3 regions of the Nonomuraea sp. B19D2 genome follow, and region 2 is predicted to be linked to each of the others. Evidence: riboswitches for the same ligand, from Rfam matches in the RefSeq annotation. Region 2 holds a riboswitch; each other region holds the start of a gene.

Region 1 (4,855 bases), on a different contig from region 2:
CCTGGACGATGCAGTGGACGTCAGGGTATGGCCCGAGGACGTCGAAGGCCCCGACACCCTGTCCGACCTAGGTGGTCTTCGATCTGGCCGAGCGGACCGAGGCGGCCGCTGTTGTCGGCCAGCAGGTCGACGCGCTGCGTCGCCTGGACCGCGGGCACCTGGGAGTCACCGTGCCCTGTGAGCCGCCCGAGGCGGATCCGTGGCGCGTCGACCAGGCCGCACCCGACCAGTACTGCGGCTACGACTCCTACGCCTGGTGGAAGTGGCAGCTGGCCGGCGGCGACCCCGACGAGCGGCCGGCCCGTCGTGGCGTCCTCCTCCCAAAGGCGTCCCCAGCCCCAAAGCAGGTCGATCGTTGCACGTCAGAGGCATGTTCTGAACGGCGCAGAGGCTGGGGTTTCCCGCCGTCATCGAGGCCGCCGCCGGCCTGGCCCAGGCGCTGCTGCGAAACGCCCCGGGGCGTACGGATCCTCGCCACCAGCCAGGAACCGCTGAGCATCCCAGGCGAGCAGGTCTGGCCGGTGCCCCCGCTTGAACTCCCCGCCGACTCGGCCGATCAGGCGGTGTTGCGCGCGTCGAGCGCGGTGCGGTTGTTCCTCGACCGCGCCGCGGCGGCCTCGCCCGGCTTCGCCCTCACCGACGGCAACGCCCGTGCGATCGCCTCCATCTGCCGCCGGCTCGACGGCATCCCGCTGGCCCTGGAGCTGGCCTCGACCCGGGTCCGGGTCCTCGGCGTGAATGAGCTGGCCGAACGTCTCGACGATCGGTTCCGGCTGCTCACCGGCGGTCATCGGGGCGCTCCGGCACGACAGCAGACCCTGCGCGCGATGATCGACTGGAGCTGGGAACTGCTCACCGCGGCCGAGCAGGCGGTGCTGCGCCGGCTCGCCGTCCACTCCGATGGCTGCACTTTGGAGGCGGCAGAGGCGGTCTGCGCCGGAGCCGGTGTCAAGCCCGCCGAGGTCCTGGACCTGCTGACCCGTCTGGTCGACCGTTCCCTCGTGCTGGTCGCCCACGAGGCCGACGGCACCCGGTACCGGCTGCTGGAGTCGGTCTCGGCGTACCTGTTGGAGCGGCTGCGGGACACCGAGTACGCGCGGGTACGGCACGCTCATGCGTCCTACTACGCGGCGTTCGCCGAGCGGGCCGACTCCTTTCTGCGCGGCGCCGAGCAGCGACACTGGCTGCGGCGCCTGGACGCCGAGACCGCCAATATCCGCAGCGCGCTCGACTGCGCCGCCGCCGACGGCGACGGTCGCCTGATGCGGCGGCTTGTTCACGCGATGGCCTGGTACTGGTTCCTGCGCGGCCGCCTCACCGAGGCCAACCGCTACCTCGCCACGGCCCTCGCCCTACCCGAGGATCCCCCCGGACGCGGCGAGGACGAGACGGACTCCGTGGCCTACCCGGCGCCGGAACGGTCGGGCACCGTGGCCTGGCACACTGGGGTGAGCCTGCTGTCCGGTGCCCCGGACGGACCGGCGCGCCACAGCCAGGCCGTCGTAGAGGTGTACGAGGGCATCCGCGACCCCCATGGGCGGGTCAGGGCGGGCTGGCTGCTCGCTTACGCGGTCACCCGGTTCGGCGACTTCACCGTCGGCGAGGAACTGCTCAACCGGGTATTGGCCGAGTCCCGTGCGCTCGGCGACCGCTGGGGACTCGCCGCGGGGCTGAGCACCCGGGGCATGCAGACGTACGTGTGCGGCGATCTGAAGGCTTCCCGGCGAGAGGCCGAGGAGAGTCTCAAGCTCTTCCACGAGGCCGGTGACCGATGGGGGCAGCTGCAGGCCACGGCCGTGCTGGGGCGGCTCGCGGAGATCGAGGGCGACTATCCGCGGGCCGCCCGCCTGCACCAGGAGGGGCTGCGGATGGCCGAGGAACTGGGGCTGTGGACCGACGCCTCGATGCGCTGGTCCGAGCTCGGCAGGATCGCCCTGCTCACCGACGACCACGCCGGGGCCGAGGAGTTCCACGAGCGGGCCAGGCGCCTTGCCATCGAGCAGGGAGACCGGCCGGCCGAGGAGTTCGCCGAGCTCGGGCTCGCCCTGGGGGCGCGCCGGCAGGACCGGCTCGACCGGGCGGAGTCGTATCTGCGCCGCTGGCTGGAGTGGAACCGGCAGTTCGACGCGGAGTACGGGTCGGCCCTGATCCTGGCCGCGCTCGGCTTCGTCGCGGAGCTGCGCGGGGACGCCGAGACGGCGCTGGCGCTGCACCTGGAAGGGCTGACCGCCGCCCGGGACACCGGCGATCCGCGGGCTCTCGCCCTGGCCCTGGAGGAACTCGCCGGGGCGAGCGCCCTCGCCGGTCAACCCCTGCGGGCCGCGCGCCTGCTCGGTGCGGCGTCCGCGGCCCGCGCCTCGGTGGACGCGCCGCTGCCGGCTGCCGAACGCGGTGACGTGGACCGGATCACCACGGCGCTACGCGCGGCGCTGGGGGAAGCGGGCTTCGAAGCCGGGTTCGAGCAGGGCTACTACGCGGATGAGACGCTTACCGTCGCCGGTGCCCGGTCCTCACGATCGCCCTGCCGCTGTGGATCAAGCGCGCGGGCCGACATCCCCGACGTCACGATCGCGATCGTCCTCGACGCGAGCACCGTCGGCGCCGTCCTTTTCCAGGTGCGCGTCTGCAGGCGGGCCGAGCCCTCGACGGGCGCCGCCACCGCCGCCCACCGGGCAACTCCTCCGGCGCCGTCATCTCGCACCTCCGCCTGCCGGCAGCGGCCCGGGCGGCCGTCCCGCATCCTGTAGCCGCTGAGGGCGCCTACAGGAGCGATGGACCGGATGATGTACCAGTTCCGCGCGCCGAGCAGATCCGCGATCCGACCGGCACCGAGTTCCGTTTGACGGCATGCGTCCCGACCTGGCAAGATCTCCGCCCGGTCAATCATCCAGAGGACTCGAGGGACCTGGCCCTGCGACGGTCCGGCAACCTCCCCGGCGGGAGTCGGCGGGAAAGGTGCCAATGCCAGGAGACGATGAGGGAGTCTCGATGGGCATGCGGCTCGATGTTCCTGTGCTGACCGGCGATCTGGTACGGCTGGAGCCGCTGGCAATGCGGCACGTGGCGGATCTGGCGGAGGCCGCCGAGGAGGAACGGTCGTCCTACGGCTTCACGCTGGTGCCCCGCGCGCAGGCGATGAAGGACTATGTGGCAGCCCAGCTCGCGCGCGATGGGCTGACCCCCTTCGGGCAGGTCCGGGTGACCGACGGTAGAACGGTGGGTTGCACCGCGCTGTGGGATCCCCGCACCTGGCCGGACCGGCCCGGCCTGCGGGCGATCGAGATCGGTTTCACCTGGCTTGCCGCCTCAGCGCAGGGCACCGGGATCAACGCCGAGGCCAAGCTGCTGCTGATGACGTATGCGTTCGAGACGCTCGGCGTCGCCCGCGTCGACCTGAAGACCGATGCCCGTAACCTCCGCTGCCGCCGCGCGCTCCAACGACTTGGCATCCCCTTCGAGGGCGTCCTGCGCTCCTGGTCCATGTCGTGGGCGCCCGGCGAGGAGGGCAGGCTTCGCGACTCAGCCATGTTCGCCGTGACCGCCACCGACTGGCCGGCAGTGAGAGCGGCATTGCGCACCCGGCTCACCGCCGCCGGCTCCCGGTAACCGACCATGCAGAACCCAGCGTAGGGCGAAAGCTGGAAGCCAGCCCGGGTGTGCACCGGCCGTCGACGGGCCGCCGCCATGGCCCGGTTCGCGCCCTTGCCGCCGGGAACGGTGCGGAACGCCCGCCCGGGTGATGATCTCTCCCGGAGCCGGCGCCCTGGAGGCGCAAGCCACCAGATCCATGTTGGCACTGCCGAAAACGCTGATCATTGGCTTTCCAGGGGCTGGTCTTTGACAGGGGAGCCGCCGGGCCGGGCGACGGTGTCCGCACGACCGGACCGCCGATCGTGTGCGATGGGGTGGAGGCGAGGGTGGCTCAGGTCGGTGCGCCGCCGTCGTGAGAGGTGAAGACGTCGAGAAGCAGCTCCGCCAGGAGCTTGGCGTCTGCGCCGAAGGCAACGTCTCCGTAAGCGGAAAGGTGGCCATTGACAGTGGAACAGATGGAGACGCATGACCACTGCTGGTGGCGGCCAGGCTGGCACCACGGCCGCTCGTTCTACACCTGGCACATCCTCGTGGAAGATCAGCCAGCCATCCGTGAGTTCGCGGAGCCGAGCCGCGTGGCGTCGCACTTTCCGGCGATGAGGTCGCGCTCTTCGTCCAGGATTGTCCAGTGCTCGACCAGCTCGTCGATGTGTATCGGGGAGTGTTTCATGACCGCGGGTTGAGGAGCCTGCGGACAGCCGTTGGCGGTACCCGCGAGTAACTTAGCTGGATACTTCGGAAGGATGAGTTGCGTCGGCTGGCTGAAGCCGTTGAGCCCGATAGTCTGTCTTCGGGACACATGCCGAGAAGGCTACCCCTTGCCGCCTTCCCTCTTCCATGCGCCGCACTTGTGGCCGGCCACGCCGTACCTGTAGACGCAGATGCGGACCGAGTTGTTTTTGTTGGGAAGCGACTTGGTGATGACCAGGTACTTCTTCGTGTGGGGAATTCGGCCGACCTTGAAGGGGCCGCACTTTCGGCCTGTCTTGCTCTCCAGGTAGACACGTATCCGCTTGTCACGGGTCACGACTCTTGCGTACGAGTAGTCCGAGGGCTGCCATTGCCGGAAGTCGACGGTGGTGGACTTGTATTTGAAGCTGTACGGCGGGTTTACGTACTTACTCCACGGAACGGTGGGGCTTACGCAACCGGCTGTCTGTACGTGATTCGACACCATGTTGGGCTCTGCCTGAGCGGGTGCGGAAGTGGTGAGGATGGCTGGAGAACTCGGCACCGTACCGACGAGTGCCCCGAGCGGCGCGAC
Region 2 (4,855 bases):
ACGGCTCACGTGGCCCTCGACGCGTGCGCGGAGGCCGGGCGGCGAGCCGGTGCGATATCCACAACCTTGTCCACACAGCGTGCGGCGCTGAAGGCGTTGGGGATCACCGGCACCCGGCCGCCCATCGACCTGGCCCACACCGATCCGCGGGGCTATGTCCGGGCCCTGGCCCGGGCCTCGGAGGAGGGCGAGCTGATCGATCCGGCCGGCCTCGGCGGCTTCGGCTGGCTCAGCCAGCGGCGCTGACCTCCAGGGACTCCAGCCCTCGGATGATGTAGCCGGGCTTCCAGGCGGGCTCCTGCCGCAGCTCCAGCTTGTTCGCCCGGGCCAGCAGCGCGCCGAACGACTCCATGAGCTCGATGCGGGCCAGCGGCGCCCCCAGGCAGAAGTGGATGCCGGCCCCGAAGGAGATGTGCGGATTGTCCGCGCGCCCCACGTCGAGCCGGTCCGGCTCCTCGAACACCGCCTGGTCACGGTTGGCCGAGCCGAACAGCAGCGCCACCTCCGACCCACGCGGGATCTCCACGCCGTGCACCTCGATGTCCTCCAGCACCCAGCGCTCGAACATCTGCAGCGGCGTGTCCCAGCGCATCAGCTCCTCGACGGCTGTGGGCAGCAGCGAGCGGTCCTCGCGCAGCCGTGCCAGCTCGGCGGGGTTCCTGAACAGGGACCACCAGCCGTTGCCTGTCACGTTCACGGTGGCCTCGTGGCCGGCGTTGAGCAGCAGCACACACGTGCCGACCAGCTCGTCCTCGGTCAGCTCTTCGATCGCCGCCAGCGCGCTGACCAGGTCCTCGCCCGGGGTCCGGCGCCGCTGCGCGGCGAGGGTCTTGAGGTAGCCGGCGAACTCCGACGCCGCGCGTACCGCCGCGTGCTGGGCGTCCGGCGTCGGGTTGAGCTCGTACATGCCGCAGATGTCCGCCGACCAGGGGCGCAGCAGGTGGCGGTCCTGCTCGGGGATGCCGAGCATCTCCGCGATCACCGTCACCGGGAGCGGCTCGGCCACCTCGGCGATCAGGTCGCCGCCGCCCTTCTCCACGAACGCGTCCACCAGGCCCTCGGCGACGGCGCGCACCCGGGGCCGCAGGGACTCGACCATGCGGGGCGTGAACGCCTTGGAGACCAGCCGGCGCAGCCTGGTGTGCACCGGCGGCTCCACGTCCAGCATGCCCGCCCTGATCACCCGCCAGAACGGCTCGTGGGACTCCGGCTCCGGCGGCCTGCCGAACTCCTCATGGGTGGCCACGTGCAGGTAGGACCTGCCCAGGCGGCGGTCCCTGAGCAGGGCGTTCACGTCGGCGTGGCGTGAGATCAGCCACTGGTTCGTCGGCTCGAAGTAGCTGACGGGCGACTCGCGCCTCAGCTCGTCGTACACGTCGTACGGGTAGGCCACGAAATCCGGATCCCAAGGGTCAAAGCGCACTATTCCATACTAGAAGCCGAATCCTCCTGCTCCTGGTGGACGCGCTTGCTGCGCATCCGGATGTTCAGCAGCTCGACGACGAGCGAGAACGCCATGGCGAAGTAGATGTAGCCCTTGGGGATGTGCTGGCCGAAGCCCTCGGCGATGAGCACCACGCCGATCAGCACCAGGAACGACAGCGCCAGCATCTTGATGCTCGGGTGCCGGTCCACGAACCTGCTGATCGGCCCCGAGGCGAACAGCATCACCAGCACGGACACCACGACCGCCGCGATCATCACAGGGAGCTGGTCCACCATTCCGACTGCGGTGATGACGGAGTCGAGCGAGAACACGATGTCCAGCACCATGATCTGCAGGATCACCGAGGTGAAGGAGGCGGCGGCGGCCTTCTTGCCGTCCCCGCCCGCGGGGCCGTCCATGCTGTGGCTGATCTCGGTGACGCTCTTGCCCAGCAGGAACAGGCCGCCGAGCAGCAGGATCAGGTCGCGTCCCGATATGTCGTGGCCGAAGACGGCGAACAACGGCTCGGTGAGCTGCACCACCCACGACAGGCCGAGCAGCAGGAGCAGGCGGCTGATCAGGGCCGCGCCCAGACCCAGCACGCGGGCTCTGTCGCGCTGTTCCGGGGGTAGCTTCCCGGCCAGGATGGAGATGAAGATGATGTTGTCGATGCCCAACACGATCTCCAGGGCGACCAGGGTGAAGAAGCCGATCCAGATCTGCGGGTCGGTCACCCAGTCCAACATTCTGCGCACCTCCATGACTACGTGGGCGGGGGTTTCCGGTAGCAACGAGTAACGCGCCACAGAAGTTCGCCGACTTGCGATCGAAGGAGGGGTTTGAGTTATAGTGCCCGTCGTAGGTCATGAGTGCCAGCGACAAGCCCCGGCTAGCTGGCCGGCAACCCTCGCGTCCGCGGCGGGGTGCCCCGGGTGAAGACCTGGTCCGTCACGAGGTGTGGCGGGCAAGCGCGGGCTCTGTGGCTGCTTCCAGGGGTCCGATGACCCTGAGGGAGATGTGCCGTGTCCACGCTGACGATCTTCAACTCCATCCCCGCCCAGCCCGTCGAGGCGGCTCCCACGGCCACGAGCAGGCCCATTCCCACCGTGCTCGGGGCCGATCTCGAGGTGCCGGTCAAGGGCGGAAGGCTCGTCGGCTACGCCAACCTCGACTACGCCGCCAGCGCGCCCTGTCTCGAGCCGGTCAGCGCCGCCGTCACCGCCGCGCTCCCGGCCTACTCCAGCGTCCACCGGGGCGCGGGCTACGCCTCCCAGCTGACCACCGCCCGCTACGAGCAGGCCCGCCACACGGTCAGGGCGTTCGTCGGCGCCCGCCCGGACGACGCCGTGATCTTCACCCGCAACACCACCGACGCCACGAACCTCCTGGCCGGCTGCCTGCCCGCCGGCACCACCACCGTGGTCTTCGACACCGAGCACCACGCCTCGCTCCTGCCCTGGAAGAAGTCCGTACGGCTGGCGCCGCCCGCCTTCCCCGGCGAGGCCGTCCGCGCCGCCGACGAGGCGCTGGCCGGGATCGACGGGCCGAAGCTGCTCGTGGTCACCGCCGCCTCGAACGTCACCGGCGAGCTCTGGCCCATCGCCGCCCTGGCCCACATCGCGCACCGGCACGGGGCCCGCATCCTGGTGGACGCCGCCCAGCTCGTACCGCACCGGCAGCTCAACCTGACCGCGCTCGACCTCGACTACGTGGCCTTCTCCGGGCACAAGCTGTACGCGCCGTTCGGCGCCGGGGTGCTGGTCGGGCGGCGGGACTGGCTCGCGCAGGGTGAGCCGTACCTCAAGGGCGGGGGCGCGGTGCGCTCCGTGGGGGACGACACCGAGTGGCACGACGACCCCGAGCCGCGGCACGAGGCCGGCACCCCGAACGTGCTGGGCGCCATCGCGCTGGCCGCGGCCTGCGACGCGCTCACGGCCACCGGCTGGACCGCGCTGGTGCACGAGGAGGAGCGGCTGATCGCCCGGCTGCGGTCCGGGCTGGCCGCGATCGAGGGCGTGCGTGAGCTGTCGCTGTGGGGGGATGACCACCCGCGCGTCGGCATCGTGTCGTTCACCGTGGACGGCTACTCGGCCCGCGAGGTGGCCGAGGTGCTGTCCGGCGAGTACGGCATCGGGGTGCGCGACGGGAAGTTCTGCGCGCACCCCTTCGTCCGGCACCTCCTCGACGAGACCGACGGGGGTTGCGAGGACGGCACCGCCTCCGCGGTGCGGGCCTCGATCGGCATCGGCACCACGGAGGAGCACGTGGACCGGCTGGTGCAGGCGCTGCGGGAGCTCGTCGCCCGCTGAGCCTCATGCCCTGTTCGGCGGCTTGCGGTGCGGCGGCGGCTCGTCGGAGACCAGGGCGTCGATGTCCCTCATGTCGTCGTCGATCATGCCTGACCGGTGCTCGGAAGGCTGCCTGGGCACGCGCGGCTCCGCCGGTTCATTGGACGATGCGGGCGTGGTGGGGCCGCCGGTCACGGGCGTGACGTTCGACGGCTCCGGAGCAGGTGCGCCCGGAGCGTGCGCGGCGAGCTCCTCCTCGGCGGCCCGGCGTTCCGCGCGCCTGCGGAACATCGCGCCGAACAGCCCGTCGATCCCGATCCGCCCGCCACCGAGCGCCAGGAACAGCAAGGCCAGCGCCCCGAGCAGGCCGGGCAGCTCCCAGCCGCCGGTGGTGGCCAGGATGCCGCGGCCGGCGTGCACGAAGACGATCGCGCCGAGCATGTTGAGCAGCAACAGCAGCCCCATCGGCCGGACCAGCAGGCCCAGGATCAGGAAGAGGCCGCCGACGGTCTCCACGACGGTCGCGTACGCGGAGGCGAGCTCGGGCATCGGGACTCCCATCCCGCCGAATGCCCGACTCGTGGGTCCGAGGCCGGCCATCCACTTCTCCAGGCCGTGAGCCAGGAAGATCACGCCGGTCACGATGCGTGCGATCAGCATCGTGACATCGAACACAGCTCTCTTCATGGTGATTTCTCCCCCCGTTCCCGGTCTTCTCCCCATGTCCGGCTTCGGGATGCATTTCCATACGATTCCTTGACCTGCCCCCCGGCTGGATCACCAATCAGTGCGGTGGCAGCATGGCCATATGACGGAACGTGTGGTCGGAATCGGCGCGGGCGCGAAAGAACTGGCCACCGAGGACATGATCCTCAACATCGGCCCGCAGCATCCGTCGACCCATGGAGTGCTCAGGCTCCGGCTGACGCTCGACGGCGAGCGCATCACCGCCGCCGAGCCGATCATCGGCTACATGCACAGGGGCGCGGAGAAGCTGTTCGAGGTCCGCGACTACCGTCAGATCATCATGCTGGCCAACCGGCACGACTGGCTGTCGGGCTTCGCCAACGAGCTGGGCGTGGTGATCGCCGCCGAGCGCCTGCTCGGCATGGAGCCCCCGGTCAGGGCCGTGTGGGCGCGC
Region 3 (4,855 bases), on a different contig from region 2:
CCCCGTCACCCAGCTCGATCAGCCGCACGGCGAACTCCCCGTCGGCCGCCAGCAGCTCGTGGAACTCGACGAGCTGCCCACTGTGGCTGACGGCGTTGTCCACCGCGATGACGCCCCAGGGCACGAGCACCCGCCGCAGGTGGGGCCAGTAGTCCACGTACGCGGGCCGCTCGGCGTCGAGCACCACCAGGTCGACCGACGCGTCCGCGGCGGCCGCCAGCACCTCGCCGCCGTCGCCGTGCACCACGCTCACCTGCTCGGCCACCCCGGCCGCGGCGATGTTGGCGCGGGCCCGCTCCGCCCGCTCGCCGTCGACCTCCACCGTGACCAGCCGCCCTCCGGTGTCCCGCACGGCGTCGGCGAACCAGATCGCCGAGTAGCCGTTGGACGTGCCGACCTCCAGCACGTTCCGGCTGCCCTGCGCCCGGATGAGCAGCGCGATCAGCCCCGCGGCGGCGGGCGTCATGTTGCGCAGCCTGAGGAGGCGGTCGGCCAGCGGGGCGTCGTGCTCGCGGCCGCGCCGGTAGAGGTCCTGCAGGTAGCTTTCCAGGGACGTGTCCACGGTCATCCTTCCTTGAGGTCCTCGATCAAAGGGCCGAGGCCGGGCGTGAGCGGCGCCTGGACGTGATGCAGCTCAAACCGTACCGCTCGGGGGAGTCCCGGCGATGGCGGGGTCAGGCGTCCGGGCTCGTCGTGGCGAGCAGGCCGGCTCGCAGTGCCTCCTCGTTGGCGGCGAGGAACTCCGCGAACGTGCGGGGCGCGCGGCCCGTGAGGTCCCGCACCGCGGTCGTGGTGGCCGCCAGCGAGCCGGCCGCGACCTCCCGGCAGAGCTCGGCGAAGTCGTCGGCGAACTGCGCGGGCAGTCCCTCGGAGCGCAGCGCCGCGGGGAGCTCGTCCGGGGACACCGCGGCGTGCCCGAACGTCCGGCCCAGGGCGGCCGAGAGCTCGCGCGCGATCTCGGCCGAGGTGAGCGCCTGCGGACCCGTCAGGACGTACGTCTCCCCGAGGCCGTGCGATCCGGTCAGCAGGGCGGCGGCGCAGGCGGCGATGTCGTGGCAGTCGATGTAAGACACAGGGGCGCCCCCGAACCCGTCGAGGAGCTTCCCGTCGGCGGTGAACGCGCCGGCCCCGGTGATGAAGTTCTGCATGAAACCGCTCGGCCGCAGCATCGACCAGCCGAGCCCGGCGGCCTTCAGGTACTCCTCGATCTCCCAGTGCGCGCCCTCGGCCAGCCGCCCGCCCTGGTGGGCGCCCCAGACCGACACCTTCACCACCGTCGACACGCCGGCGGCCCGCGCCGCGTCGATGGCCGCCTTCTGCTGGCGGATCATCGGCTGCTCCCCCTCCACCGGCTGGGCACCGCCCGCGTTGAGGAACAGCCGGTCCACGCCGTCCATGGCGGCGACCAGCGAGTCGGGCTCGTCGAAGTCCCCGACCACGACGTCACAGCCGAGGGCCCGCCCCTTGGCCCCGTCGCGGACCAGCGCCTTGAAGGCCACCCCCTGGTCGAGGAGAAGGCGCACGAGATGCGTGCCGATGGATCCGGTGGCTCCGGTGACCAAGATCATGAGCAGTCCTTCCGATAAGATGAGGTTACCTCGAGAACACTATATCGAGGCTACCTCGAATTAATGGGGACGCCCGCATGACCACCACCCGCCGGCCCCGCGCCGACGCCCGCCGCAACTACGAGCGCCTCCTGGCCGAGGCCGACGCCGCGTTCAAGGAACGCGGCGTCGACTCCAGCCTGGAGAGCATCGCCCGCCGCGCCGGCGTGGCCATCGGCACGCTCTACGGCCATTTCCCCAACCGCCGCGCCCTGGTCGGCGCGCTGCTGCGAGAGCGCAACGAGGCCCTGTTCGAGCTGGGCGACCGGCTCCTGGCCGACTCGGCGCCGGACGACCGGCTCCCGGCCGGCTCGGCGCCGGGCACGCCGGGCGGCCGGTCCCCGGCCGGCTCGGCGCTGGCCGCCTGGGTACGCGCGGCGACCGCGCACGCCGCCACCTACAGCGGGCTGGCCTCCCTGCTGGCGGACGGCCTGGACGACGAGGCGTCGGAGCTGCACGACTCGTGCCTGCGCATGGCGGAGATCGGCGAACGGCTGGTCGCGCGGGCGCGCGAATCCGGCGCCGTACGTCCCGACGCGACCGGCGCGGACGTGACCGCGCTCACCTCCGCCGCCGCCTGGCTCCACGAGCACGTGTCACCTGCCGCGGCCGACCGCCTCATCACCGTCACCCTGGACGGCCTGGCCGCCCACTCTTAGCCGCCGGCGGCCACCTGCCCTCGTGGCGCATCCGGTAAGCCGGAATTCCCGATGCCACGGCACCGCTCACGGCCGTGATGTCGCGGCCGGGAGTTTCGCCGTTCGTTCGGGCGCCCGACCCACGAACCGGCAGGTGAACGCGCGGCTCGCCCGCATGCGCCGCCGTGCCGATGCCGGCTTCAAGGGTCGACCGGCTCGCGCTCCAGGGGCCTGGCCCACCCGGCTTCGCCCCCGCCTCCGGCCGCCGAAGCGGTGCGCCTGCCGGCGTACAGGCTGGTGAGCGTGACGGTGAGCAGGACCGCGATGATGACGCCGAGCGAGGCGAGGGTGGGGATCTGCGGGACCCACGCCCACAGGCCGTGCGCCCAGTGGAGGACCAGCTTGACCCCGATGAACGCCAGGATGACGGCCAGGCCGTGGTTGAGATGGCGCAGCTTGGTCAGCACGTCCCGCAGCACGAAGTACAGCGCCCGCAGGCCCAGCAGCGCGAAGGCGTTGGTGGCGAAGACCAGGAAGGGGTCATCCGTCACCCCGTACACGGCGGGCACCGAGTCGACGGCGAAGACGATGTCGGTAGCGAACACCGCCACGGTCGCCAGGGCCAGCGGGGTGAGCGCCGGCCGGCCCCGCTCGCGCACCACCAGCCGGAACCCGCGGTAGTCGCCGGTGACCGGGATGAAGCGGCGCAGCAGCCGGACGCTGCGCATGGAGTCGATGTCGACCTGCTGGTCGTCCCCCTTCAGCACCTTGGCCGCGGTGACGATCAGGACCACCCCGAACAGCAGGAACGCCCACGTGCCGCTCTGCAGCGCCGCGGCGCCCAGCGCGATGAAGACCGCCCGCAGCACCAGCGCCCCGACGATCCCGTACAGCAGCACCCGCTGGGCCAGCTCGTGCGGCACCGCGAACGCCGACAGCAGCAACATGAACACGAACAGGTTGTCCACCGACAGCGACTTCTCCACCACGTACCCGGTGAAGAACTCGACCGCCACCCCGGTGCCGAAGGCGCCCCACAGGTAGGCGCAGAAGCCCACCGGCAGCACCAGGTAGAAGACCGACCAGGCCAGTGCCTCGCGCATGCCTACCTCGTGCGGGCGCCGCGTCAGCACGATGTCGAGCGCCAGCAGCAGGACCAGGGCGGCCACGGTGATCGACCACAGTGCGGGTGAGGCGATCGTGCCCTGATCGGGCGCAGCCAGAGATGTCCCCGGGGACATGAAACCTCCTCGAACGTGCTGAGCCGTTCGAGGTCTCCTTCACCCGGGGTGTGGGTGGCCGTCCGGGGATGCCAGGTGGTGTCCGTACTGACCGGATCGACGCTTGGGAAGTACTCCCCTCGTCTGGCCCAGAGTAGGACAAATCCGGCCAGCGAGCCACTGTGCGTCGGCGCGGATGGCGGCCAGACGCTGCTCGGCGTCACCTTCGACGGCCTCGCCGTCGCCGAGCCGGACACAAGTGCCGTGGAGCATGGGAATGTCGAGCGGTACGCTCATCGGATCTCACCTCATCGATCCTGGCAGTGGCACCTTTCCTGTCAGGGCAGGTTGCCGGACCGTCGCAGGGCCAGGTCCCTCGGGTCCTCTGGATGATGGCGAGATCCGATCGTCCGTTCCCAGCGGGGAGCGTCAGACCAGGGGCCGCCGAGCAGTTCCCAGGCGGCCCGCCGATCTACTGGTTAGCAAATGCCCCACACCGGGGACCAGAGCTTGTTGTAGTAGCGCGTGCCCTTGTAGTAGATCCTGAGGCCGCAGGGCTTGCGCGAGCTGCCCCCCTCCCAGGTACGCGTCTTCCCGACCTTGATCCGCTTGTAGCCGGAGTCGGGCCCGGTCTGGATCATGTTGACACTGACGGTGCTGCTGCAGCCGTTCTTCACCCTCAGGTACCGCGTGTTGCCCTTCACCCACGTCGTGTGGGTGACACACCTCAGCTTCGCGTCGGCGCTGGTGGCTGCGCTGGCCGCGGGTACGCCGGTGACGAGCGTGCCCGCGATTCCCGTCATCAGTGCAGCGGCTACCAGTTTCTTTCGCATACTTCCTCATTGCCTTATCTTTGGGGATAAAAGCCGCCCAAGACCCTAACACGCATCGCGATCATATGGTTACCCGCCGAGTGCGCCCCGGGGCGACGAACGCGGGAGCGCGAAGAACATCCGGCTGGTCGCGGCCCGGCGGCGCCGGTCCTCGCGGCGGAAGCCGTCGTCCATGGCCGGTCCTTCACGTAGCGTCCGCACTTCGAGACAGCGAGTGCACCTTGCTCTTGCCATGATCGGCGCTATGCGTGATGCTTGCAGACCTCTTGAGCGAATCGGCCGAAAGCTCCCAGAGCGCGTCACTCGTGCCGTGACATATGCAGCGGCGTCGCGAAGGGAGCGGCAACCAGAGAGGTAGTTCACCCCGTGATCCACGGCCCGTGGTCCCAGCAGCCCGCAGAAACGCTGGAGTCGATGTCCGTTGAACCGCTGCTGACCAGGGACTACGACGCGGACCCCGCACTCGTCCACGAACGCCTGCGCGGCAGGTACGGCCCGGTGGCCCCGCTCGAGCTCCTCGGGATGCCGGTGTGGTTCGTTCTCGGCTACGAGGAGGT

Evidence for each region. A riboswitch is a leader RNA that binds a small molecule or an ion and turns the genes downstream of it on or off. The one in region 2 is predicted to bind S-adenosylmethionine.
Region 1: it holds a riboswitch for S-adenosylmethionine, as region 2 does, so the genes downstream of both, ABN273_RS56370 (GNAT family N-acetyltransferase) here and ABN273_RS05210 (aminotransferase class V-fold PLP-dependent enzyme) in region 2, are expected to answer to the same signal.
Region 3: it holds a riboswitch for S-adenosylmethionine, as region 2 does, so the genes downstream of both, ABN273_RS41470 (TerC/Alx family metal homeostasis membrane protein) here and ABN273_RS05210 (aminotransferase class V-fold PLP-dependent enzyme) in region 2, are expected to answer to the same signal.

Annotation. Positions count from the first base shown of each region.
Region 1 covers NZ_JBEFAK010000080.1:22,073-26,927, forward strand. The annotation lists gene ABN273_RS56365 (ATP-binding protein) at 72-2,747, shown strand; SAM riboswitch class I at 2,881-2,981, shown strand; gene ABN273_RS56370 (GNAT family N-acetyltransferase) at 2,989-3,606, shown strand; gene ABN273_RS56375 (hypothetical protein) at 4,130-4,261, opposite strand; gene ABN273_RS56380 (hypothetical protein) at 4,403-4,855, opposite strand, start outside.
Region 2 covers NZ_JBEFAK010000002.1:331,137-335,991, forward strand. The annotation lists gene ABN273_RS05195 (SAM-dependent methyltransferase) at 1-246, shown strand, start outside; gene ABN273_RS05200 (cytochrome P450) at 230-1,423, opposite strand; gene ABN273_RS05205 (TerC family protein) at 1,423-2,172, opposite strand; SAM riboswitch class IV at 2,288-2,403, shown strand; gene ABN273_RS05210 (aminotransferase class V-fold PLP-dependent enzyme) at 2,458-3,735, shown strand; gene ABN273_RS05215 (DoxX family protein) at 3,739-4,401, opposite strand; gene ABN273_RS05220 (NADH-quinone oxidoreductase subunit D) at 4,523-4,855, shown strand, end outside.
Region 3 covers NZ_JBEFAK010000033.1:56,013-60,867, forward strand. The annotation lists gene ABN273_RS41455 (O-methyltransferase) at 1-568, opposite strand, end outside; gene ABN273_RS41460 (NmrA family NAD(P)-binding protein) at 675-1,568, opposite strand; gene ABN273_RS41465 (TetR/AcrR family transcriptional regulator) at 1,646-2,266, shown strand; gene ABN273_RS41470 (TerC/Alx family metal homeostasis membrane protein) at 2,446-3,486, opposite strand; SAM riboswitch class I at 3,771-3,861, opposite strand; gene ABN273_RS41475 (hypothetical protein) at 3,945-4,298, opposite strand; gene ABN273_RS41480 (cytochrome P450 family protein) at 4,713-4,855, shown strand, end outside.